3 regions of the Colwellia sp. MB02u-9 genome follow, and region 1 is predicted to be linked to each of the others. Evidence: riboswitches for the same ligand, from Rfam matches in the RefSeq annotation. Region 1 holds a riboswitch; each other region holds the start of a gene.
What was found. A riboswitch is a leader RNA that binds a small molecule or an ion and turns the genes downstream of it on or off. The one in region 1 is predicted to bind cyclic di-GMP.

Region 1 (7,922 bases):
CCCTCTGATGATAAAAATAATTGCTGGAATACCCCTTGTTATCACACAAACGTTGGAGTACGCCGACCTAAATTTAACGCGCCAATATTGGCTTCAAAACAATGCCTATTTCGTTTCAACCATTGCCCACGCCAATAGTGCAGATATATTTATGGTCTACAAGCAAGCAAGCACCTCACTTGAACGCTTTGCACTAAGTTATAACGCTTATGCCAGTGAAACGATATCAGTGATAAATGAGCCAGCCTATATCAATGCAGCCTTTACTAACTTATCGAGCTTTGCCATGAGTGATAACGGTGAGACGATTTATAGCGCTAATAGCACCAGCGAATGGGCAAGTTTTGACGGCACTATCTACACTGACAACGGCCGACTTCAAGGCAATGCTAATGTGCAAACCTTTAACAGCACCACAGATAGCGGTAACAACAGTTATTTCTATCGTTTTGATCCAACCTTAGGTATTACTTATAGTAAATATAACGCGGCTCAAGTAGAGCTTTGGTCAGAGGTTATAGCGGATGGCAGCGCTGAAAGTTACTTATTGCCAGCTTACCAACGCGTGCTGATTTATGATGCAGAGACATCAACCTTAAAGTTACGCTCTCACCCTTAGTTATAAGCTAAAAGATAGTGGTTGCTTTTACTGACCACATAAGTTGATAGGCAATGAACAAATAAAAAAACCGCATTTATGCGGTTTTTTTTGTGGTTTAAAAAATTGAGCTTAAAAAACTGAGCTTAAAAAATCTTTTTCTTCGTTTGTTAATTCCGTAAAAACATTAATATCGCTATCACTTTTGTCTTTTAAATTAATTTCATCCACCAGTATTTTTATTATGGTAATGCAAGCTTCTAAGGTCATTAAATGATTGCTATTATCTCTTCTGATAAAATCACCATCCCTAAGTAACCCTTTAATTAGTAATGCGTTTATTTCAAGGCTGCTATTTTTTTTCTGTGGTGTTATTAATACCAACTCATTCATAACCCTTTCTATTTTTGCATTATACATAGGAAAAATATTTAATAGATGAGAACAAATAGCCTTGCATTTTTACCTGGCTAAATTGGCAGAGAAAACCTGCTTGTTCTACAGACTCCACCACCCTCTCATTAAAAATTAGGATAAAAAATAATTATAAATTTTATAATTATTTTTTATCCTAATTTTCCCATGAATTAAGTAACAGATATTTTTACAAAAAATCAGCTTAATTACCCCGCCACTAGTCTATTTCTCCAACATTAACTTCGCCAGCCTGACATTTTTTATTGTTTAAAATGCGTTCAAAATGAGCGCTTATTTTTCTGATGTGACACTTTTGTGTTAATCCTTTCTCTTGCCTACTTTATGAGTTTACAAGCACTAGCGGTTCGATAACGACACTATAAACTGAGCTTGTACAATACAAGTTTTAAACTGTCTGAATATTCATCATAAGTAGCTAGTTTTAACATACACCATATTTGTGATACGGTAAGCCTAATAAATAATATAGCAAAGCTTAATTATCGATCAGTACAGAGATGTAACATAAGTCATTATCAGATAAACGCTTTTTATGGCGGTTATCTAATCTCGTTGTACTGTTTAGAAAGTAAATAAATTGCAAACCTATAAATAAATCGCAAACCTAGGGAAATCTAGGGACGCAAAGCTAAAGGGCCTGTAAAATGGTAGCCAGTTGCCGAGAGTGGATAAACACTTTTGTTTCCTGAGCTATTTTTTTATCTATGGTCTTCTTTATGAGGGCCATTTTTTTTGCCTGAATTTTGTAAAATTCGTTAAAGATAAAAATGTAGCAGGAATTATTTGATTCATATGAAAAATTACTTACAAGGTGTTATTGCACTATTACTTTGCACTTATTCCATTAGCAGCTTTAGTGCCTTTACGGTCACCCAAACAAGTTTTGGGGTAGATCTGGACCAACCGGTCACGCAAGACACTACCCTGGTCAATCAGAGCAACAAGCCTGTTCGAGTTAGGGTCGACTTTGAAAAACCGCCATGGGCTAAAGCCAAGTATTACTTGGGCGATCAATTGGTCGCTTATCCAAAAATAGTATTGATACCACCTAAAGGTCAGATCCAAGTAAGGATAGCGCCCAGAATAAAAAAAGACTTAGCTGATGGAGAATATGTTGCGCTACTGGTATTTAAAGAGCTGCCACCAAGAAAAAATTCTGGTCAAGTTACCATGTTGATGAACATAGGGATCCCCTACTATGCCAGAAAAGGTGAACTTAAAAGTGCTATGGATTTTGAAAATTTACGGATGGTAAAAGCCGATGAAGGTTATCAATTACAAGGTGAGCTTAAAAATGAGGGGAATTATTCTTATCCTCTTAATATTGCTGTTAAGTTTTACCAAAATAACGCATTGATTAAAGAAGAAAACTTTAAAAAAGGTTTCTATCGCGAGCAGCTGGTTAAGCTCAATCAATCGATAGCGATGAATACAGATACTGATTATGTAGAAATTGTTTTTGCCAATGACAAAATTGATTTTTCTAAAGCATTTAGCTTTGTTCTTTAACTGCGCTAAAAGTGCGTAAATTCGCTGTAATATTATTACTTTTTTCAAGCTGCTTGGCCGCTGAAGAAGGGTCTTTTTATATCAATGGTGAGGCGGTTAAAGAAATATCGCTCTGGCTTGCTGTTACAAGTATTGATTTTGGCGATGTGTACCGTGATAGCGAGGTAGACAGTGTAGTGGTTGATTTTACGGTGAATGCCGAGAGTGGCTATGACTATACCGTCGAAATAAGTAATGACGACAACAGTAATGTTTTACAAGTGTCGCGCACGGCCAACACAGGCTATACAACAAATACCATGACTTATGTAGCAACAGCAAACGGGGCTGACCAAGCCCATGAATTTTATGTAGACCTTAGTACCCGTGATATGAGCAGCGATTTGTCTGCGACAATTACGGTACTGGTGGCCTACAACGACATCCCCGAATAGGCTTTCTTTGATAAAAAGGCAGTTTATTCATCATCAAAGCAATACAAGTGAGATAAAAATGAAAAAATTATTATTAGCAACATCAATACTAGCCATCTCTTCAACAGCAATGGCTGCGAATGATTCTGCGACCTTAGATGGGCAAGTAAGCGATACCTTAAATGTTGTTGCTCATTATGTAACACCCATTTCTGTCACGGTAGATACAGCAACAATCGACTTTGGCGATGTTTACACTGACTCAGTTATTTCAACTGAAGCGGTTATTGCTACCGTCGTGGGTGAAGCGCTAGAAACATTTAGTTATACAGTTACAACTGATGGTGCATTGGCTCTTTTAACTGGTGATACGACCGGTTCAGCAATAGGTTTTGTGGATACAACTACATCGCAAGCTCTTACTTTTAATGTTGGCCTAGATACCGCTAATGTGACAGAGGCTGATGTTAGTGAAATTATTACCATTTCAGTGAATTATGATGCTATCGCTGATACAACGGTGACTAAAGTTACAAGTTAAGCATAAACTTAATCATTATTCAGGCAACTTGATAGTTGCCTTTTTTAACCTGGTTACCAAGCAATGAACAAATTTTTATTTTTATTAGTGTTTATTTTTGCACCTTCGGTTTTTTCACTAGAGATTGTCGGCGTAAAAAATGCCCAATTACAAGACCTCTATCTTTATAACGGCAGCAGGCTGAAGGTTTATCCTGAAGAGGGTGTGCTTATCACCGTTGAAGGCAAAGCCAATAAACAGGTGAAATTGCAGATCAAAACCAATGGGGTCGTGTACCTTACTCCTGGTGTCAGGATTGAAAACCTGCAGCCTAAACAAAAAATCATTACTTTAAATAAATATGGCGAAGGCGAATTTACAATTGGTTTTTCACTGCTGGGAGAAAAAAATATCAGCGGTAAACATAGCAAAAGAATTAAATACCAAGTTGACTATCTTGATGGTGATTAAGTCTTTTAAATTCACTAAAAGCACTGAATATATTGGGCTACCCACACTCCAAGTAACCGTTGTTTAAATCAAAGCACTTTTTTTTAATAACCTATAAGCGACCTTCCTTGCAAAAGTCACTCTACGACGCTAGCGCTTTTAATCTCTTTTTTTTATACCTTTTAGCGCCTGCGCTTTTGCAGTTTACATACGTTTTAGCGGCCTAAAAATGTTGCTTAAATTTCCTGATAGCCTAGTAATGTTTTTTTCGGCCATTCAAAAAGTGCCCACAGGCTTAATCAGTCCAGTTTTCCTCATGCTATACAGCTTGCTTTTTATTCATCCCACTTTCGCCAATACACAGGATGAGTATTTTGACGATATGATCACCCTCAAAGTTGGTCGCTACCTAAAGCAAGAGTTCTACGAGGTCAAAAGTGATTATGATGGCGGCATTTATATTGCAATCAAGGATTTTATAGCCTTTAGTGAATTGCGCGAATATAGCAAATTGTCCATTGAAGGTGAAAACATAAAACTCTTTATGGCAGCTAGTCTCTTTCCAGATAGCAAAGCAAGGTATATAACAAAAAAGCTTACTAATCTAAACACCATCATCATAGATGGCCAGATCTATTTGGACCCTCAGGGGATCAGTGAGCTGCTGCCTATTAAGGCGGTTCAGTGGCGGGCAGAAAGTTACACTTTAGTAATATCACCCGATTTTAGCCTACCCCTAGACTACCGGATTGCGGCACAAAGAAGAAAGCGAGGTATCGAAGAAGAGAAAAACAGTCAGTCTGCCACACCAGAAAAAGACTTCTTTATGCAAGAGGACAGAAAGCTCATCGATTTTGGTATGCTTAAGCTACGCTATGACATTAATGATATAAGTAGCTACTTTAAAAATGGGGCAGAGCAAAACAAGGGAAATGTTGACATTGAGTATAGTGCGCAGCTACTTTATGGTGATTTTAATATCAGGCATAGCCTTTATCCCAATAAAAACCTCGCTAATATTAGCCTAAAATATCCTTATATTTTACAGGATAAAACGCTCATTATTGGAGACAATTATATCCGTGGCAATAACCTGCTAGGCTACAACAGCAACATTCGTGGCTTATCCATTAGTGACAACGATTATACCGTGACGCGTTCCGGACAAAACGTCACTATTAGAGGGAGAGCAGCCGCCAACGCTATGGTTGAAATTTATCAAAATGGTAAGGTCGCTGACTATCAGCGTATCGAGGGAGTCGAGTATGAGTTTACCCTAGAAATGAGAAGTCAAAACGATGCCTTTACAATAAAGATATTCGACCGAAATGGTGTCTTACTAACAGAAGAAATTGTCAATGTAATGCAGGGTAATGACTTTTTAAGCGCGGGAGAGTGGGACTACAACTTTTTCTATGGGCAAAATCCACAAGCAGAAAATAAGGCTTGGGATGATCGAACCTATGGGATTGCCTACGGTGTAAGCAATAATCTCAGTTATTACTTTGACTATTATAATACCCGCAATGAAGACACGCTTTATCAATATGCTAAGCATAAACTAGCATACCGTTTTTCAACTTTATTTGTCCCCTTAGTGGCTAACCTTTCTTATTATGACTCTCTTACAGAACGAAGTCAGGGCTATATTGGCGAATTGAGCAGTGAAATTTTTTCCCATAAATTATTCTACAGCTATGAGCGTTTTAGTCACCTATTGGCGCAAGATGAAAACAAAGACCGCTATCAACAAGTTGAGATTAGTGGCAATTATGGCCGAAGTGATTATTTTTTTAGGTTTTCAAATAAAAAATATCAAGACCATACCGAAAATATATATAACACCGGCGTAAGTTATGATGTTAACAAAGTACTGCGCATTAAAGCAGACCTTGGCAAAACGGTACAAAAACAGAGCGAGCAACAGCATAACCACACAGTCAAAATAGATGTTGATTATAATGAGGGAGATTTTACCTATAATCTCAATGCCAACTATAACCAGCGCCGTGAGGCTAAATGGCAATATATCGCTAGGCTAAGAAAAAGACTACATCAGCAGACAAACTTTGCCTATAGTGTTGAGGTAAATTATAACAAAAGTGATCATTTTACCCTCGGTATAACTTTTGAATATAAATTTAACGATTTTTTCAAGATAGACGCGGATTACGATAGTAAAAGAGCTCAGCCGCACAAGGTCAGAGCGAGTTATGAAACCGTGATCAATATGAAAAAACCCTTTCTAACCAATCACGCCAAATATCCAGATAATGGTTATCTCGAAGGAAGAATTTTTGTTGATAAAAATGCCAATGGGGAAAAAGATATCGATGAAGAACCTGTTGTGGGTGTCGGTGTTGCTATAGGTAAAAATAAGGTAAAAACCGACCGCGCGGGTAGTTTTTATCTCAGCAACATATCACCTTATCGCAGTAACAAGCTGCATTATGATTATTCTGGTATTATGGTTGATCCAACACTAAGAGCGAATAGTGCTGAAGTTATCGAGCTGATCCCCGCATCTGGTAAAAAACTATCTGTCGGACTTGTCCCCTTATCCTTGGTTATGGGATCTATTTATTTACCAGAAATAGCCGATAGCATAAGTAAAAAGTTTTTTAGTTATGTTGAGATAGTTGTGGAAAAAAATGGTAATTACTATAGTAGCGTAAGCCCTGAGTATGACGGTTTTTTTGTTTTACAGGACTTAAAGCCAGGAAAATATAACCTAAGAATAAATTACTTAGGCAGTGAAAAAATTACGCTTGCTAAAGATGTTCTGAGCATTAACGTGCTGCCTGGAGATACCGGAGATTTCTATGAAGGAATTGATTTTAAGGTCACAGCAATTGAAGCTAAAAAATAGACACACCCCTAAGCCTAGAGCAAACAAGGCCAATCTGAAAAGCTCATTTAAATCAATGCTATACCTGATTATATATTTAATTATTGCTTTTAAATAGACCTGATATAAGGCAAATATTAGCACTGGACAACCTAGTACTAAAACGTTAAATATTCACCACTATACACAAGATAAAATCAATAGTACTGCTGCATATGAGTTAACTGAATAACGCGCTTAGCCAGCAAACGCCCATCACAGAAATAGATACTTAACAGCCCCTTTTGCAATGGTTTGACTTACCTGCGAAGCCAATAGCTACCAGTGCATCAAGTAAACAAAACCCAAGGCATAATTTTACTCTTTATGTTGAGAAATTTATCTCACGCTTAAGACTGCGTTAAGATTTGTCATAGATACTTGTTTTAATCAAATCCTAATGGGTTCATTAAAAAGGAAGTATCATGGAAAAGCTGTTTCAAGTATTACGCTCGCGCGCTGATTTATTTCCTCATCAAGCTGCTTTAATTACCGATGCGGGTGATCATCAAGACCTCATTTCTAATCAGCAATTATGGCAAAAAATAGCGAGTGTAGCCGCGGTTTTTACCCAAGAAAAAGTGCAGTGCATTGGGCTGTATATGGATAACTGCTCAGAGTGGATTATATGTGATTTGGCTGCCGCTAGCTTAGGCGTGACCTTAGTACCCATTCCACTATTTTTTACGCCAGCACAAGTTGGACATTTAGCGAAAAGCGCACAACTAGACGCCATTATAACCAAGCAAGCTTTAACGCTGGCGCTTAACACTAACGAGCACTTACATTTTGCTGTTGCGAATAACGCCGCACCTAAGCTTTTACCACTTACTGACACCCTGCTATTGCCTCTATCGGGCGATTACCGCTTTGATCGTGAAATTAATGCGATTAACGATATCGATGCCGTGACTAAAATTACTTATACCTCAGGCTCTACCGGAGAGCCTAAAGGGGTTTGTTTATCCAGTGCAAACATTGCGGCGGTGTGTGAAGGCATTGAAGCTTCAATGGTTAAAATGCCGATATCAGATCATTTATGCGTTATGCCGTTAGCGACATTATTAGAAAATATTGCCGGGGTATATATTTGCTTACTTCGAGGTG
Region 2 (7,922 bases), on a different contig from region 1:
ACTGGGTTTGTTTTTTGTCACGGTTGGCATGAAGCTAAATATCAATGTTGTTTTTTCCTCTCCTTTGATCATTATTTCGCTGTTAGTCTGCTTTATGGCGATTAAAGTGTTGGTGATTGTTTTACTAGCAAAACGGGCTGGAGAGTCTTCTAAAGATGCTTGGGCTGCCGGTATTATGTTGGCGCAAATGGGTGAGTTTGGTTTTGTTTTAATTGCTTTAGCTAGCCAAGTTGAAGTGTTACCTGAAACCACAGCATCTATCTTACTGGGTACGGGTGTGCTAAGTATGGCAATAACGCCTTATATGATCAGTCATGCGCGCGGCTGGGCACTTTGGTTGAGCCGTGAAAAGCCACTGGACAGCCAAGTGTTAGAAGAATTACCTCAAAGTACCACACTCAGTGATCATGTTATTATTTGCGGCTTTGGCCGTATTGGACAAACCGTTAGCCGCTTCTTAAAACAAGAGTCGATCGACTTTGTCGCTATTGATATTGACCCCTTACGGACAAGCAAAGCAAGAGAGGCGGGCGAAAACGTGCTTTTTGGCTCTTCTAGGCAGGCTGAATTGTTGCATGCTGCACAGTTATCAAAAGCTAAGCTGGTTGTTATCGCTTTTGGTGAAGATAAACAATCACTTGATGTTATTCAAAAAGTACGTTCTTTATCCCCTAACGTGCCTATTTTAGTGCGTACCCGCAACGACGATCAGTTAGACGAATTACATGCGGCGGGTGCAAATGAAGTGGTTCCAGAGAGCCTAGAAGGCAGTTTAATGCTAGTGTCTCAAGTTTTGTCATTATCAGGCGTGCCTTTTTCTCGCATTGTTCGCCGTGTGCAAAAAGAGCGTAAGAACCACTACAATCATTTACATGGCTTCTTTCAAGGCGAACATACTGATATGAGCCCTGATAGTATTGACCGTATTGAATTTGCGCATGCGATTATATTAGCCGATGATTCTTTTGCTAATGGCCGTTCAATTGCTTCATTAAAACTAGGTGATCGCCGTGTTATTGTGGTCGCATTACGTCGCAATAACATTGAAAGCGAAGAGCCTGACGTTGACACGATATTACAATCACAAGATACCTTAATTGTGCGTGGCAAACCCAGACGGGTAGAGCGAGCTGAACGTTTTGTCCAAGAAGGGCATTAGCTTATTTGACGGTAGTATCAGTTGTTAAAGCAAAAAGCTTGTTTAAGGCTTTTTAATTAACATGGCTTAGATATCAAGAAATTGGCGAATTTTAGTTTCTTGCTCAAGTGCGTCATTAAAGCCGAGGTTTATTAACTCCTTACAATAGTTTTTTTCAAACAATAAGTAGCTGACTAAGCTAGATTCCGCGTCATTGCTAACCCCCATGCTGCGTAATAATAGTCGAATCGACAAAGGCAGTTTATCGTAATATTTCACCGCAATATTGTTAAAGTTATGACTAGGGTTAAGCAGATAGGATTCAATGTTTTTTAAACCGGAAATGTTTTTTTTCTTTGCATCTGGAATTAGCGATAAGGTGTTGTTAACCCTCTCCATGCGTTCAATATCACTTTGCAGGGTATCTGAAAAAACAGAATCAAGTAAGTGACTTGCGATTGCCGCTGTTGTTGGTGGATGTGGGTTATTTTCAACCGCATGAAGCGGCTCTTTTGGTTGCTCGACACCAACAATAAATATTTTTTCTGCTCCTAAGTGGATGGCAGGACTTAACGGAGACAACTGGTGAACTGAACCATCGCCTAAATGATGGCGTTGTATTCTTTCTGACGGAAAAACTAACGGAATGGCCGCTGATGCCATTAAATGTTGGCTGTTTAATTGCGTAGGCTCGCCCCGTCGCTTTGCTCTAAACCAAGGCGAAATAGACGCTTCTGATTGAAAAAAACTAATCGAGTCACCGCTGGAATAACTTGATGCTGTCACCGATACTGCGGAGAGATAACCGCGTCTAATATTGGTATCTATTCGGCTAAAATCTACTACGGTTTCAAGCAGTTGTCTAAGCGGCGCGTTGTTTAATAAGCTTCGGGCACTTTTATTGGCATAATCTGCCTGAAAGTTACCTAAAACCCCACCGATTAAGTGACTAAACACACGTAGGGGATCGGTATGATAAATTCTTTCAGGATCGAGATTTTTCCAGACCCACTCCAACTTCTTGACCGCCAATTGAAAACAGGAGGCATAACAAGCTAATGCGGTTGAGTTGATAGCACCTGCTGACGTACCACAAATAATTGGAAAAGGCACACCATGATTGCGTGGCATAAATTTAGCTATCGCAGACAAAACACCGACCTGATAGGCGGCACGTGCGCCTCCACCGGTTAATACTAAAGCGTTATTACTGTTGATGTAGCTACGTTTATTCGTCATTAATTAAACCGATGTTATTAAAGTCGAGCGTGATTTTAATCAGTTTTCTATAGGGTGGCTAGTTGAAATGAATAATATTTGTTTGCCAGTGCAGGTTAATAGAAAAAAGGCCAGCAAATGCTAGCCTTTTAATGACACAAGAATTATTGACTAGTAAAACATTTAACTGATAGCCATTGAACTTGTAGTCATTGAAATAAAAAATTTCTCATGTACTTAATTCAATGGTTATCAGTTTGAGTTAAACGTCTACAGGAAAATAAACCACTAACCACCAACACGTTCGTTTGCAGCGTCGATTAATGGTTGCGACCCATGTTGAATAAGGGGTAGATTTTCAGAAACAACGTCTCTTGGTAATTTTCCAATCATCAAAGAGCCTATCTCAACTGAACCCCTGGTAGCAGCAAATTCTAACAAGTTTTGACCATTACACTTAATATCTGAAAAAATATCACGAATTCTTAATCTATTCGCCTTTAAGAATGAACGCATACGTCTTTTGTCGTCTGCAGCAACATACTCACATATACTTAGTGCAATGTCAGCAGCTTGCGCTTTTGGCGGTGATACAATAGACGTCATTGTTAAAGCAGTAATGGTAGTAACTAGTAATAATTTTTTCACTTTAATAACCTTTTATAATACAAATAGAGTTAATAAAAGAAAAAACCACAGGATGTACCTAATAACACGGTGACTCCGCTGTCATAGATAAAGATAGTACTATCCTTAGACCGGTGGTTTTGCGTAACACGTTTTCGCGTGTTTTGCCTTTTCTTTGTTAGTGTAATTATCACTAAAGTCGTAGTTAATTGCAACCCAAGGGTTACAACTTATTGGTATTTAACACCTAGTTGACTTAATTATTTTACAAATGGCGATTTTATAAGCTTTACCTATAACGTTATTGATTTTGAAGATGTTTTTATAGAAATGTAGAGCGTTAATTCAAAGGTTCTAGACGTTATCCACAGTAGCTATTTTGTGCAACTAATACCTTGCTTGACGGTTGATATTTAGGGGCGGTTTGGCAGTATGAAGTTGTGTTACTAAACCTGGTGAATTTTGTGGAGAGGGGAGCAAGTTAGAAGCATGGCGGTAATAGCAATCTCACTAATTTTCTGATTATTTACCAAGTTAAAACACCCCTCTACTGCGTTACTTACTTAATAATTAGAGCGACTAGTTATCAAACAAATGTCTTGTATTTCGCTTTTTGATCTTCGTATAGAGAAGACCAGTTAATTAATGCAACAGGTGAAATGCATTTTTAGCTTAAATCGTAATAACTAATTAAATATTAATATTTTTCATAGATCAATATAAGCGATGACTATGATGGGACTTCGGCGAATTATAACGCCAAACTGAATACAAAAAGGGACCGCAGCCCCTTATTTTATATGTTTTTATTAATTATCAACTGCAGGTTATCACTTTATAATTGCATCTCAGGCACGTCGCCTTCAACAACAAGTTCACCTTCAGTTAATGATATTATTTCTGCGACTGACACGCCAGGTGCACGCTCTAATAAGTAAAACTTACCATTTTTTATTTCAATAAAAGCTAAATCAGTTAATACCCTTTTAATACAGCCTTTACCGGTTAACGGCAGCGTACAATTACTTAACAACTTAGACACACCATGCTTAGAGGCATGGGTCATGGTCACAATAATATTGTCTGCACCGGCGACTAAATCCATCGCACCGCCCATACCTTTAATTAACTTACCAGGGATCATGTAAGAGGCAATATTACCATTTACATCAACCTCAAAGGCGCCTAAAACGGTTAAATCAACGTGACCGCCTCTGATCATGGCAAATGATTCTGCTGAATCAAAAATTGATGCGCCTTTTGCCATTGTCACTGTTTGTTTACCCGCATTGATCAGATCGGCGTCAATTTCTGCTTCGGTGGGAAATTGTCCCATGCCTAGTAAGCCGTTTTCAGACTGCAGCATGACTTCGATCCCTTCGGGAATATAGTTTGCCACTAAGGTTGGAATACCTATACCTAAGTTAACGTAGTAACCGTCTTGTAATTCTTGTGCTACCCGCTGTGCTAGTTGTTCTCTTGTTAAAGCCATAAATTACTCCTTACTAACACTGATTATTCTGAGTCGCTACGAACAGTGCGCTGTTCAATGCGTTTTTCGAATGTACCTAAGATTAAGCGATTAACATAAATGCCCGGCGTATGAATGTGATCAGGGTCTAGTTCGCCTGGCTCCACAATCTCTTCTACTTCTACTACGGTTATTTTGCCTGCGGTTGCTGCCATAGGATTGAAGTTACGCGCGGTTTTTCTAAACACTAAGTTGCCATAACGATCGGCTTTCCACGCTTTTACAATAGCGAAATCGCCTTTAATTGCCGGTTCTAAAATGTAATGCCGCCCGTCAAATTCACGTTCCTCTTTGCCTTCGGCTACTGGTGTGCCATAGCCTGTCGCCGTAAAGAAAGCCGGAATACCAGCACCGCCAGCACGCATTTTTTCTGCTAAGGTGCCTTGTGGTGTTAATTCAACTTCGAGTTCACCGTTCATCATCTGACGTTCGAACTCAGCATTTTCACCTACGTAAGAGGCGATAATTTTTTTTATTTGACGGTCAGGCAGTAAAATGCCGAGACCAAAATCGTCTACACCGCAGTTATTTGAAACCAGGGTTAAGCCTTTAGTGCCTTTACGCTGAATTTCGCGTATTAAATTTTCAGGAATACCACATAAACCAAAACCACCAGCAATTACGGTCATATTGTCTTCAAGACCGGCCATTGCTTCTTCATAGCTTGACACTACTTTGTCAAATCCTGCCATTATTTACTCCTCAATATTAATGTTTAATTTATATTTTATTCGCTGATGTAGGTAATGCTCACTATCAACGCCAGGTAACTTTTTAGTTAACTTTTTAGTCTATATTTTAGATTATTTTGCACGATAGGCTATCGAGACTTTTGATAACGGCGCCTTGCCTAATTTGTCGCTAATAAACCATCCTGCAGCCAGTAATTTGTCAAAATCAATATTAGTTTTTATACCTAAGCCATTGAGCATATATAACACGTCTTCAGTGGCGACATTGCCTGATGCACCCTTAGCATATGGGCAACCACCAAGACCTGCAATAGCACTATCGACTACCTTTACGCCCATAGCAAGCGCTGCGTAAATGTTGGTCAAAGCCTGTCCATAGGTATCATGAAAGTGCACAGCCAACTTATCAATGGGGACTTTAGCACTAACAGCCTGTAACATTTTTTGGACACTGGCTGGCGTACCAACACCAATGGTGTCGCCAAGTGATATTTCGTAACAGCCCATTTTATATAACTTTTCTGCAACTTCGGCTACTTTTTCTGCTGCAATATCACCATCGTAAGGACAGCCAACGACACAAGACACATAGCCACGCACACGAATGTTGGCGGCTTTTGCAGCTTGCATAATGGATTCAAAACGTTGCAAACTTTCATCAATCGAGCAATTAATATTTTTTTGACTAAAGGCTTCTGATGCTGCGCCAAAAATAGCGACTTCATTAGCATTCACCGCCATTGCTGCTTCAAAGCCTTTCATATTTGGCGTTAATGCGGCGTACGTAACACCGCTTTTGCGCTTAATACCTTTGAAAACATCACTAGAAGTGGCCATTTGTGGCACCCATTTAGGCGAGACAAAACTGCCGCTTTCAATGTAGCTGACACCGGCGTCAGCTAACTTTTCAATTAACGCTATTTTATCTTCTGCGCTAATCTGTAGCTTTTCATTTTGTAGACCATCACGTGGACCCACTTCAACTATTTTTACTGAGTTCGGTAATGAAAATTGAGCAATATCAGTCATTATGCTTCCTCTGCGGTAAAGGCGATTAATTCAGCACCACCGTCAACCATATCACCATCTTTATAATATAGAGCATCTACAACACCATTACTTGGCGCGCGAATGGTATGCTCCATCTTCATTGCCTCCATAATCATCAAGGGTTGATTGGCAATCACATTATCACCGGCTTTTATTAAGACTGACACCATGGTGCCGTTCATGGGCGCAAGTAAACCACCATGGTTATCATCAGCACTATTATCGCCACAGTCTGGCAATATATGGATAAAATTAAACACACCGTTTTGATGGAACAGGCTAATTTGGTTAGCATTTTTTGCAATCGTTGCATGACTGCGGTAGCCGTCAATACTGGCGTATAACGTCTCGTTTTCAATACGACCTTGACAGTCAACGGTTTGGCCATCAACCGAAATTAAGTAATAACTACCACTACCTTGACGCTTTTGCTCGACTATAATCGGGTATTCTGTGCCATTATGAGCCAATACCATGTGATGAATATTCGCTTCATTTAAACGCCAAGCATTCGTCATATTCCAAGGTGAGAATGGGTCGTTGGTTTTTGCGGCCTTTGCTTGTGCTTGCTGTGCTTGTGACAACACTAAATAAAGCGCCGCCATCGGCAATTCGCCAGCAAGGGATTGCTCGTTGTCATGAAATATTATGGCTTGGTTTTTTTCAATAAAACTGGTGTCGATATCCGCATTAACAAATGGCGCACAAGTGGCTAAGTTATAAAGAAAATCGATATTGGTTGTCACACCACTTATACGATACTCCGACAAGGCTTTCGCTAGACGCTGTAAGGCTTTTTCACGGCTTTCATCCCAAACAATTAATTTTGCAATCATAGGATCGTAAAACACGCTCACTTCATCCCCTTGGCGTACACCGGTATCAACACGAACAAATTCACTTTCAACGGGCGGTTGTAAAAAGTCTAACTTGCCAGTGGCAGGTAAAAAGTCATTGTTGGGATCTTCAGCGTAAATTCGGGCTTCAAAAGCATGGCCGTTAATTTTCAGTTCGTGTTGAGCTTTAGGTAATACTTCACCTGCCGCAACACGTAATTGCCATTCTACCAGATCTTGACCAGTAATTAGTTCAGTCACTGGGTGCTCTACTTGTAAGCGAGTATTCATTTCCATAAAGTAAAATGAACCATCAACATCAAGTAAAAATTCAACCGTACCGGCACCTTGATAACCAATAGCTTGTGCTGATTTTATAGCCGACTCACCCATTTGGGTGCGTAGCTCTTCGCTCATACTAAAGGCTGGCGCTTCTTCAATTACTTTTTGATGACGACGCTGCACTGAACAGTCGCGCTCAAAAAGATAAACTGCGTTTTGGTGATTATCACAGAACACTTGAATTTCAACATGGCGAGGTTGAGTTAAGTACTTTTCAACTAACATTCTATCATCACCAAAAGATGATTTTGCTTCGCGTTTAGCGGCGGCAAATCCTTCAGCAAACTCATTTTCATGCCAAACTTGGCGCATACCTTTACCACCGCCGCCAGCGGTAGCTTTGAGTAATACCGGATAGCCCATATCATCAGCGGCTTTTTTGATCACGGCCTCCGATTGGTCATCACCATGATAACCTGGCACTAAAGGCACTTGGGCCTTTTCCATAATATTTTTAGCGGCAGACTTTGACCCCATAGCTTCAATAG
Region 3 (7,922 bases), on a different contig from region 1:
TGGCAAAGTCGCACCCACTAGCGGCTGAGCAAACCCTATCACTGGCACAATTTTGCCAACAGCCACTGGTGTTATTTCATGAGGGATATTTCTTACGTGAAGTGGTTAGTCAGTATGCAAAAAAACATCACTTAGCATTAGATGTTCGCATGGAAACTAATCTTATTGAGCTGCAAAAGTCATTGGTTCGCAATGGTGTTGGTATTACCACTTGTCTATCGCGTATTTTACAAAACGAGCAGCAGATGACCTCCATCCCCTTTGAGCCAAAAATTGAATTTAAATTGAGTTTAGCGTGGAAAAAAAATCATTCTGTTTCTCAAGCCAGTAAGGCTTTTATGACTTATTTAAGCTCAATGGTTGAGCCTTTGGAGGAAGCTTAACGGTTTTATATCACTTAGTTCATCTTAAAAGCAGTCGTAAGTACTGAGCCTAAGCGTACTTTAGCCACTTGTTATAACAGGGGTACAAAAGTGACACGCCGTTGATTAATTTTACGAAGGCAAGAATACTTAACTTAACGATATCTTGCTGTCACTTAACAGAATAAAACACTGATATTGCTGTTCATTGATAGTAATGAAGTTTTATCTTGATCACCCGGGTATACGCAATGCTTTGATTGTTTTTTAAAGAGTCTGACTTCTTTCCCTTTTTCTCAAAGATATAAAAAACCAAACACCTGAATAAAGTTGGTGGCTAAAAAATGATTAATAACAAGGCTAAAAATAGCCAAACCCTGTAGAAACTTGCATTCCAAAAGTCATCCCCCTATGGTGGTTACTAAAAGCAAGCTAATGCTTTAATTAACCAACTACAAAGGGAGTGCGACGAATGGAAAACAACAACGACCAAAGCATGAATAACTTTGCCGCCATAAAAACCACCATAGCCAATAACGAAGAACAACGGCTCAAAGAGTTACTGGCTGGCCAAGTAATGCAAGAACTTGAAAAAAGCTACCTCATCGACCTAGCCAAAATAGGAAATAATCACGCGATTTTGAAGATCCTAGAAGACATTCCTGTGGAAAATCAAGAACAGCAATAAGCTGAGTTTCAACTTTATAAAAGTTTTGAAAAATAGTATGAATTTGATTAGCCACAATTTGATTCGAATTTTCAAGCTTTGTTATCATACTGCGACCTGCCTCAAAACTTACATTGCTATCTAACGCCTAAGTTCAGGGGCATTTGAGTCGAAGCCTGTTTTTACGACAGCCAAAATGGGTGGCAGGTAAAATGTACGCTTCAACGATTTGTTAGGCACAGTAAACTCTCAATGGTCCTGCTTGATTGAAACAATGCCTAGGTATTCATGGAAAGGTCGCTCAATAAGTTAATCGAATCGTTAAATCAAGGTTTTTCCCATCGTACGAAAAGCTGGCGGTTTCAAACGATGGCGCGCTCATCAAGGCTTTTGCACCGCTTGAAAAACCGTAGCCTTCCGTCGGGACCCCTAGCAAGTTAGTGCCAAGCTTACCGTCCATATTTTTATCATGAATGACAACCAACGCATACCTTCCCGGCGGGATATCTAAAAAGTTGCAACGCGCCTGCGTATCTCGAATTTTCATCATCATTATATTGGTTGCGGAGTGCAAAAATTCAGTTGGGAAACCTGCTGAAGATTCGAAAAGCGCACAAGCTACAACCCCAGTGCTGTTTTTAATATTCGGAATTTTCACTTGAATTCCAGAGCACGTTGATTGGGCAAAGACCATAGCGGGAAGATGTGCAAACACCAGCACGGCCCAGCATACTAAACACCGAATCCCTTTAGAGAAGCGCCTCACCGGACGCCTGACAGTGGAGGCAAACGCAGACTTCCGATTAATTAATTCACTCATTAGTTCCCTCATAGCTTTTATTCCCCTAACCTGATTGGATCCGCCAATAGACGCCTAACGTCTTGATAACCCGCGACGGGTAGCCAGCAATGAAGCTGATCACTGACGGAACCTTGGCAAAACCAATGAACTTCGATTTGCCTCAGTGGCCATGGTCAGCTTTTATTAAATTGCTCAGCGATTTTTGCCGTTTGAGTCCAATATTGTCCATTTGGCCTCAAAACCAACAATGCAGCCTAGGAACATCAAGTACTACATGATACGTCAACCAGCATTGCATTGAAATATTAGTTACCCAGCGTGGCCATAGCCCAGACTTGATAACGTTTCCCCTGGATTAATTTTTTAGGTTGATAAAAAATATTGATGCCGATAACTAGGTCTTTTCTTGTATCATTGTACTATTTTTATATCATTTGTTTTCACACAAGTATTGTTGAAGTCGTCAAACTTATCGCATCTGGTTCGCACAAACGACTTCTGCCCTGAGTCGAAAGAACACTTAGTCTGATAATGACAGCTGCTGTTGAACTTTTCCCAGTACTGACATTCTTCAACGCATTGGAGATTTTTGTATGTATAAGTCTTTTTTTCAAACAGGCACTTTTTATTAAAATCGTCCCAGTACTGACAGTCTTTGAGCGCCTGCGGTACATCCTCAGTTAAGGTTAGGCCGCAGGTGACGGTGAGGTTTCCCTGTCGAAATGTTTCTCCCGTTTCAAGACTTACCTCTTTTGCGCAGACACTACCGGCTAAAAACGTCACCGCTCCAATGAAAGCCATTAAAAAAATTTTATTCATGATCTGATTCCTTATTAACTTAATTTTCTATAATCTAACAACACAACTGCAAAGACTGTAAGGTTTTGTTTCATATATCAAGGTTTCAAGTCGTTTTTATTTTTTAGCACTAACTGTGTAAAACTAACATCCCACTTAAAAAATTCAAATTGAATCATTTAGGATTTCCTTACTACTGAACTGAGTTGTCACAAATAAGAGGATCCTTCAATGACAGCTGTAGCGGCGAAGCAGACTATTTATTATGATGGCTTTGTACCTAAATTAGGTCAATTTTGTGGCGTAAGTACCGTTAAAGCAAATCTTCCAAGTAATTGCCATTTGGCCTTAAGAATTATTTATTGCTAACGACTTTTCAGTTCGCATTGAAAACATTAGAATAGTTAGTCTTAATGGAAACTATTCTCAACGAAAAGTGAAAATAATTAAAAAAATAGTCTTGTAGGAGAGGCAATAAATGAAGTCGTGGTTAAAACAAATCTCTTTTATTGTCATCGTTTTTCTCATCACGAGTTTTGCTGTAGATACGTGGCGAACTTGGGGGATTGATCGACAATCACTGCCCGATCTACAAGGAAAGACAATCTATAATAAAACCATTAATTTAAAGGAGCTAAGTTTTGAACAACCCATCTTGGTGTACTTTTGGGGGACTTGGTGTCCAGTTTGTTCCTTTGTTAGCCCTTCTATAGATACTATTTCACAGCATTACCCTGTTTACAGTATTGCCATGCAATCTGGTAATAATGAGACACTACAAAAATATATGGAAATAGAAAGTTATCAATTTAATGTCATTAACGACGATAATAATCGCATAGCTAACTCGTTAGGTGTGCAAGTTACGCCATTAGTAATGGTGATTGACCAAGGTGAACTCGTTCACTTCACAACAGGTTATGTGAGTTTATTTGGTTTATGGTGGCGCATTGCTTTTTAAAGATCTCAGGGCGTTAAGCGGAAGGTAGCAGCTATAATGTAGGGATAACGTAGCGATAAATTTTCTAATGCTTTGTTTTTTATGCGAGATTAGGATATATACTTTTATCCTAATCTGATAATTTGTCAGTCATAAACGTTAAACGCTAAGGGAAATATCGATGGTCATACATCAAAGACCTGATCCCGCAGGCTTATTGGCGATGGCAGACAATCCCTGAAATTTCGGGACTGTCGCAAAAACAACATACTGAATAGGACCTCTTTAGTCGCGCTGACAAAATAAAGGTAGATTATCTCGTTACTGCTTTGCTTATTAGCGCTGTAAACAGTGATAGTCGAATCCTTTAAATCACGTCTATTAATTGTCCTATGTTGGCCAAACAAAGGGGGCGGGCTTGGTGGAAGTCGTTTCTGATACGGCTGTTTTCTGAGAGAGTATCCCCCTGATTACTTTCCCCGTTGCTTTATGCTTACTACAAAATGTTTTTAGGTATAAAATTTCAACTCTACTGCGCGCCCAAGGGGTTGTACGAAGAAATTTTAAACTTGATTTAAGACGTGGTTTATTAGTGAAACAACGAATATTAAGTAACTCACCCATCTTATCCCAACCAACTTCCTTCTCCAACTCGGTTAGAATCTGTTCAAGTTTAACGCCGTGTAGAGGCTCATTACTGTTATTCATAGACCACCTAAAATCAAAAATAGCATTGTAACAAGTTTCCTAAATATTGACAGACTTATACGTTTAACTCAGGTAAAGCTATACGGAATGCCTATCTATGGTTTATTTTGACGGCATTTATTGCTTCGTTGTCATTTTAACGACTACTAACATATCAACATCATCGATCATCCGCTCAACCTCTCCTGTGAAATTGAACCCTTGATAACAATCTATTCCATAATTTTTATTTCTATAATCGCTAGAGCTACTACTTTTAATGACGAGTATAAATCACCTTGATTTTATCTTACCTTACAGTAGACTCGTGAAATAACTGGCAACTATTAATGAAAATTAATAGACGCAAAGCTACCAGCCTAAGTGCATTGCATAGGGTCGTGGGGTTGCAATTTATATGGATATTTTTACAACCTTTACTGTGATTTATTAATTACATCATTTATTAGAGGTTGTGGATGTTTTTCTCAAACAAGTATTTTATTCAATTCGTTGTTATTTTTCTCCTAAGTGCCTGTGGCGGAGGTGATAGTAGCGATACCGTCTCAAATCCACCACCAGTAACAACGCCTCCTGTAGCCACGTCACCTGTAACGGCTTCATGCGTCAATCCTCATTCTGCTGACTACCCTGAATTATATAAGGGTAAATTTGAAACCCCCTCCCCCAGAGGTAAACTTTCTAGCCATATAGTCAGAGGTATTAGTTTTAAAGACTACTCCCCTAGTTGGATTTATGATGGCCTATCCCAGTCTCAACGCGATAATTGTTCCAGAGATGAATATGTAAAATTAATGTATCTTGAAGCATTACAAGCAATGAATGCTTCTGGTGCACAAAGGGTTTGGGTTTACAATTATGGTCAGTGGAACGATAGCCAAGAACCATGGATAGTCGCCGAAGCTAATTATCATACGCCTAAAAAATATGTAGAATATATTGTTGAGCAAGCGCGTTTGCTCGACATTGATATTTATTTTTCTTGGCAGTTTACTCAAAACAATGTCGATGGCGATATTATTGTTGAGCAAGGTGAGAAACTCACGTTGGACAAGCTTAAAATCATATTAGATGCCCATCAAAACAATATGATTATTCAGGCAAAACATGCCCAAAAAATAGCTATAAAAGGTATTTCTGCTGACTGGAACGCGATGTGGGTCACCTTGCATACCGACGAATTAAAAGAATATTATATTGAGCGGTTTGCCGAAATTATCGATGATATCAGAGCCAATTTTGACGGTGAGATTACTTGGGGGCAAATAGGGACTGTAATTAATGATCAACGAATATTTTCCAGAGTAGATAGTATTTTAATCAATGCGTTACAGTGCTGCGGAAATCAATTTAACGCCGAAGAAGATGCTAAGCTAACAACGGAACTGATCAAGCAGAAAACCTTTGAGTCACTGACCAATCAGCATATGCAAATATATTGTGGTGATATTAACCAACCATGCTGGCACGGTACGTCAAATATAGAATTACCGATAACACTTATTATTCAAGTGCAAAGTCGTGAAGACTTTTTTCTCAATGGCTGGAAAGAAGATGGTTTCTGCACCCCAGGAAGTTTAGAAGACGGGACTGAAGTCAGTTGTATTCAAGAAAGTTTTGTCACTGACTTTTCTGTGCAATCAGTCGGCATAGAAGGCATTATGCAAGCAATCGAAGAGCAAGATACCTTTATGATTAACAGCGTCGACATTCACACCGGTTATTGGCTTTCACCCACGTTAACTCCCAATTTTGAAGGTTTCCCTAACACCTCTCAATCTATCCGCGGTAAACCGGCAGAGGATATTGTTAAGTATTGGTATACCGGACAAGAATAATTCACCTTATGTTAAAGTAATGGTCGGTAAATTTACCGCTCATTACTTTTAAATCCACCATGTGCTAAAAGTAGATAAAAATCGACTGTTGATTATTCTTAGTTATTTTATCAGCGTAAATAAAACGAATTATCCATCATGCGCTTAACCTCACCTTTAACACTTAGCCATTAATAGTGGTTGAATTGCCATTTTTATAAATATTATTTAAGCAGCGACTAAAAAACAAACGGAGAAACATACTCATCGTAAATATAAACTGCAATTTCTAGTCCGGCAAATACGATAGCGATATCACGTACCAAAACGAGTGTTTTATTTTCTTTTTTTGCATTAATCTCTTCGTCCAATGGCATTGGGAATAGTTCGTCAAGATGGTCAAAATCCACATATTTACCTTCCGCATTAATAGCCAGTAGCGCTTCTTGTTTTTTTAAGGTCAGGTCATTGTTTGCGTCTTTAATCCAGCTGTTAATGATATTTGAAGGCATAGTCATTGCGAAATAAGTAATGATGAAGAAAAATATCTTTTGAATTGCTCGCCATGCTTCAGGCCACCAGCCCTGTGAAACGTCATATGATAAGGTGGATACCACCCCTGCTAACGCCATGAAGTAAATGGCGGTCCAAGGCACGTAAATGACATATTTTAATCGAGTAAAATACTTTATAGCATCTTCATGAACCCAATATTGCTCACGTATTTTTTCAGCCGTCTTAGCTAAAAGAGCCTCTTTTTGATGCTGCTCAGCAAGTGCATGGCATTTTTCTGCATTTAATTTGATATAGTCCGCGCATCCTCTGCCATATGCTGCTTTCATATCTGCATCTTGAAATGGCGGATAAATCATAGAAATAACGTCTCCAGCATCGTTAAAGACGAAGTGTACTTTTGGGTAGGCGGTAAAGAAGAAAACAAATTCTTTGGTTTCATGTCGAATACTGAAACTATCATGACAGTTCCCATCCGCACCGGCATTATAGGCCATATCAAGCATATATTGGCTTGTTGCGCCGATAATCCCTACGTCTTTCAACCTAGCTAAAAAGCCTTGAATGATAAGGTCCCGTATTCGAGAATCATAGCCATAATCTGGCTTGCAGCTATATGTCAGGCTACCATCTTCATTCAGGACATAGCGGTATGTAGCGACCTCAAAATCTATATTGTAGCCCCAGCCATATGCGTACCTGAATTGCGCATTCAACCTAGATTGATTTTGTCGGTCTTCCTGATCCAAAAGGCTGCGGCGACAACTATGGCAGTACTTCCAAAGCATGCCAGAGTTGTCGCTATAATAATTATAAAAATATGAATCAGAACAACGTTCACAGGTACGCATATCAGACATTTAGTAAACTCCACATTTTTCATCGTGTTGATAGGTGAAGAAAAAAACCCCTAATCAAGTCCAATGTAAATAGTGCTTTTGGTGGGCGTGGGCAGGATTGTGTATAGGTAAAATAAGACATTATTTTTCATAAAATCAAAATACATCATGCCTCATATTTTCCATCTTGACATCTATTTTATATTCTTAAGGGAGTGAAGGTTGGCTGTTTATCGTCGATTACTCAACGGTTTTCATATAATTCAGCATTCAAAACAAGCACTTTCTGCTGTTGTTAAAACCAGCGCTGAATATTGTTTATGATGAACGGTTTTGATTCAAACAGTCTTATCTGAGGCGGCGCTCTACTTTGTGGGGGCTATATGAGGCCAATAATTCAAGGCTAATAATTCAACGACTTCGACATTTTTTGCCTTCAGGTGACTGAGTATCTTTTGGACCACCAATGGATGTTC

Region 2: linked by a shared signal. The riboswitch ahead of H4J65_RS02420 (DUF3718 domain-containing protein) and the one ahead of H4J65_RS03420 (molecular chaperone) in region 1 are both predicted to bind cyclic di-GMP.
Region 3: linked by a shared signal. The riboswitch ahead of H4J65_RS01240 (hypothetical protein) and the one ahead of H4J65_RS03420 (molecular chaperone) in region 1 are both predicted to bind cyclic di-GMP.

What each region holds. Positions count from the first base shown of each region.
Region 1 is NZ_JACGVF010000069.1:181,009-188,930, reverse strand. Features, by position in the region: gene H4J65_RS03430 (hypothetical protein) at 1-619, shown strand, start outside; gene H4J65_RS03425 (hypothetical protein) at 731-991, opposite strand; cyclic di-GMP riboswitch class I at 1,624-1,699, shown strand; gene H4J65_RS03420 (molecular chaperone) at 1,829-2,545, shown strand; gene H4J65_RS03415 (hypothetical protein) at 2,557-2,979, shown strand; gene H4J65_RS03410 (hypothetical protein) at 3,038-3,499, shown strand; gene H4J65_RS03405 (hypothetical protein) at 3,563-3,949, shown strand; gene H4J65_RS03400 (hypothetical protein) at 4,158-6,797, shown strand; gene H4J65_RS03395 (AMP-binding protein) at 7,241-7,922, shown strand, end outside.
Region 2 is NZ_JACGVF010000068.1:30,286-38,207, reverse strand. Features, by position in the region: gene H4J65_RS02430 (cation:proton antiporter) at 1-1,159, shown strand, start outside; gene H4J65_RS02425 (patatin-like phospholipase family protein) at 1,226-2,377, opposite strand; gene H4J65_RS02420 (DUF3718 domain-containing protein) at 2,645-2,962, opposite strand; cyclic di-GMP riboswitch class I at 3,070-3,162, opposite strand; gene H4J65_RS02415 (3-oxoacid CoA-transferase subunit B) at 3,819-4,475, opposite strand; gene H4J65_RS02410 (CoA transferase subunit A) at 4,499-5,206, opposite strand; gene H4J65_RS02405 (hydroxymethylglutaryl-CoA lyase) at 5,318-6,235, opposite strand; gene H4J65_RS02400 (acetyl/propionyl/methylcrotonyl-CoA carboxylase subunit alpha) at 6,235-7,922, opposite strand, start outside.
Region 3 is NZ_JACGVF010000063.1:51,724-59,645, forward strand. Features, by position in the region: gene H4J65_RS01210 (LysR family transcriptional regulator) at 1-383, shown strand, start outside; gene H4J65_RS01215 (hypothetical protein) at 835-1,050, shown strand; gene H4J65_RS01220 (DUF2141 domain-containing protein) at 1,331-1,849, opposite strand; gene H4J65_RS01225 (hypothetical protein) at 2,243-2,650, opposite strand; gene H4J65_RS01230 (protein disulfide oxidoreductase) at 3,108-3,590, shown strand; gene H4J65_RS01235 (VF530 family DNA-binding protein) at 3,960-4,277, opposite strand; cyclic di-GMP riboswitch class I at 4,586-4,671, shown strand; gene H4J65_RS01240 (hypothetical protein) at 4,736-6,115, shown strand; gene H4J65_RS01245 (hypothetical protein) at 6,334-7,467, opposite strand.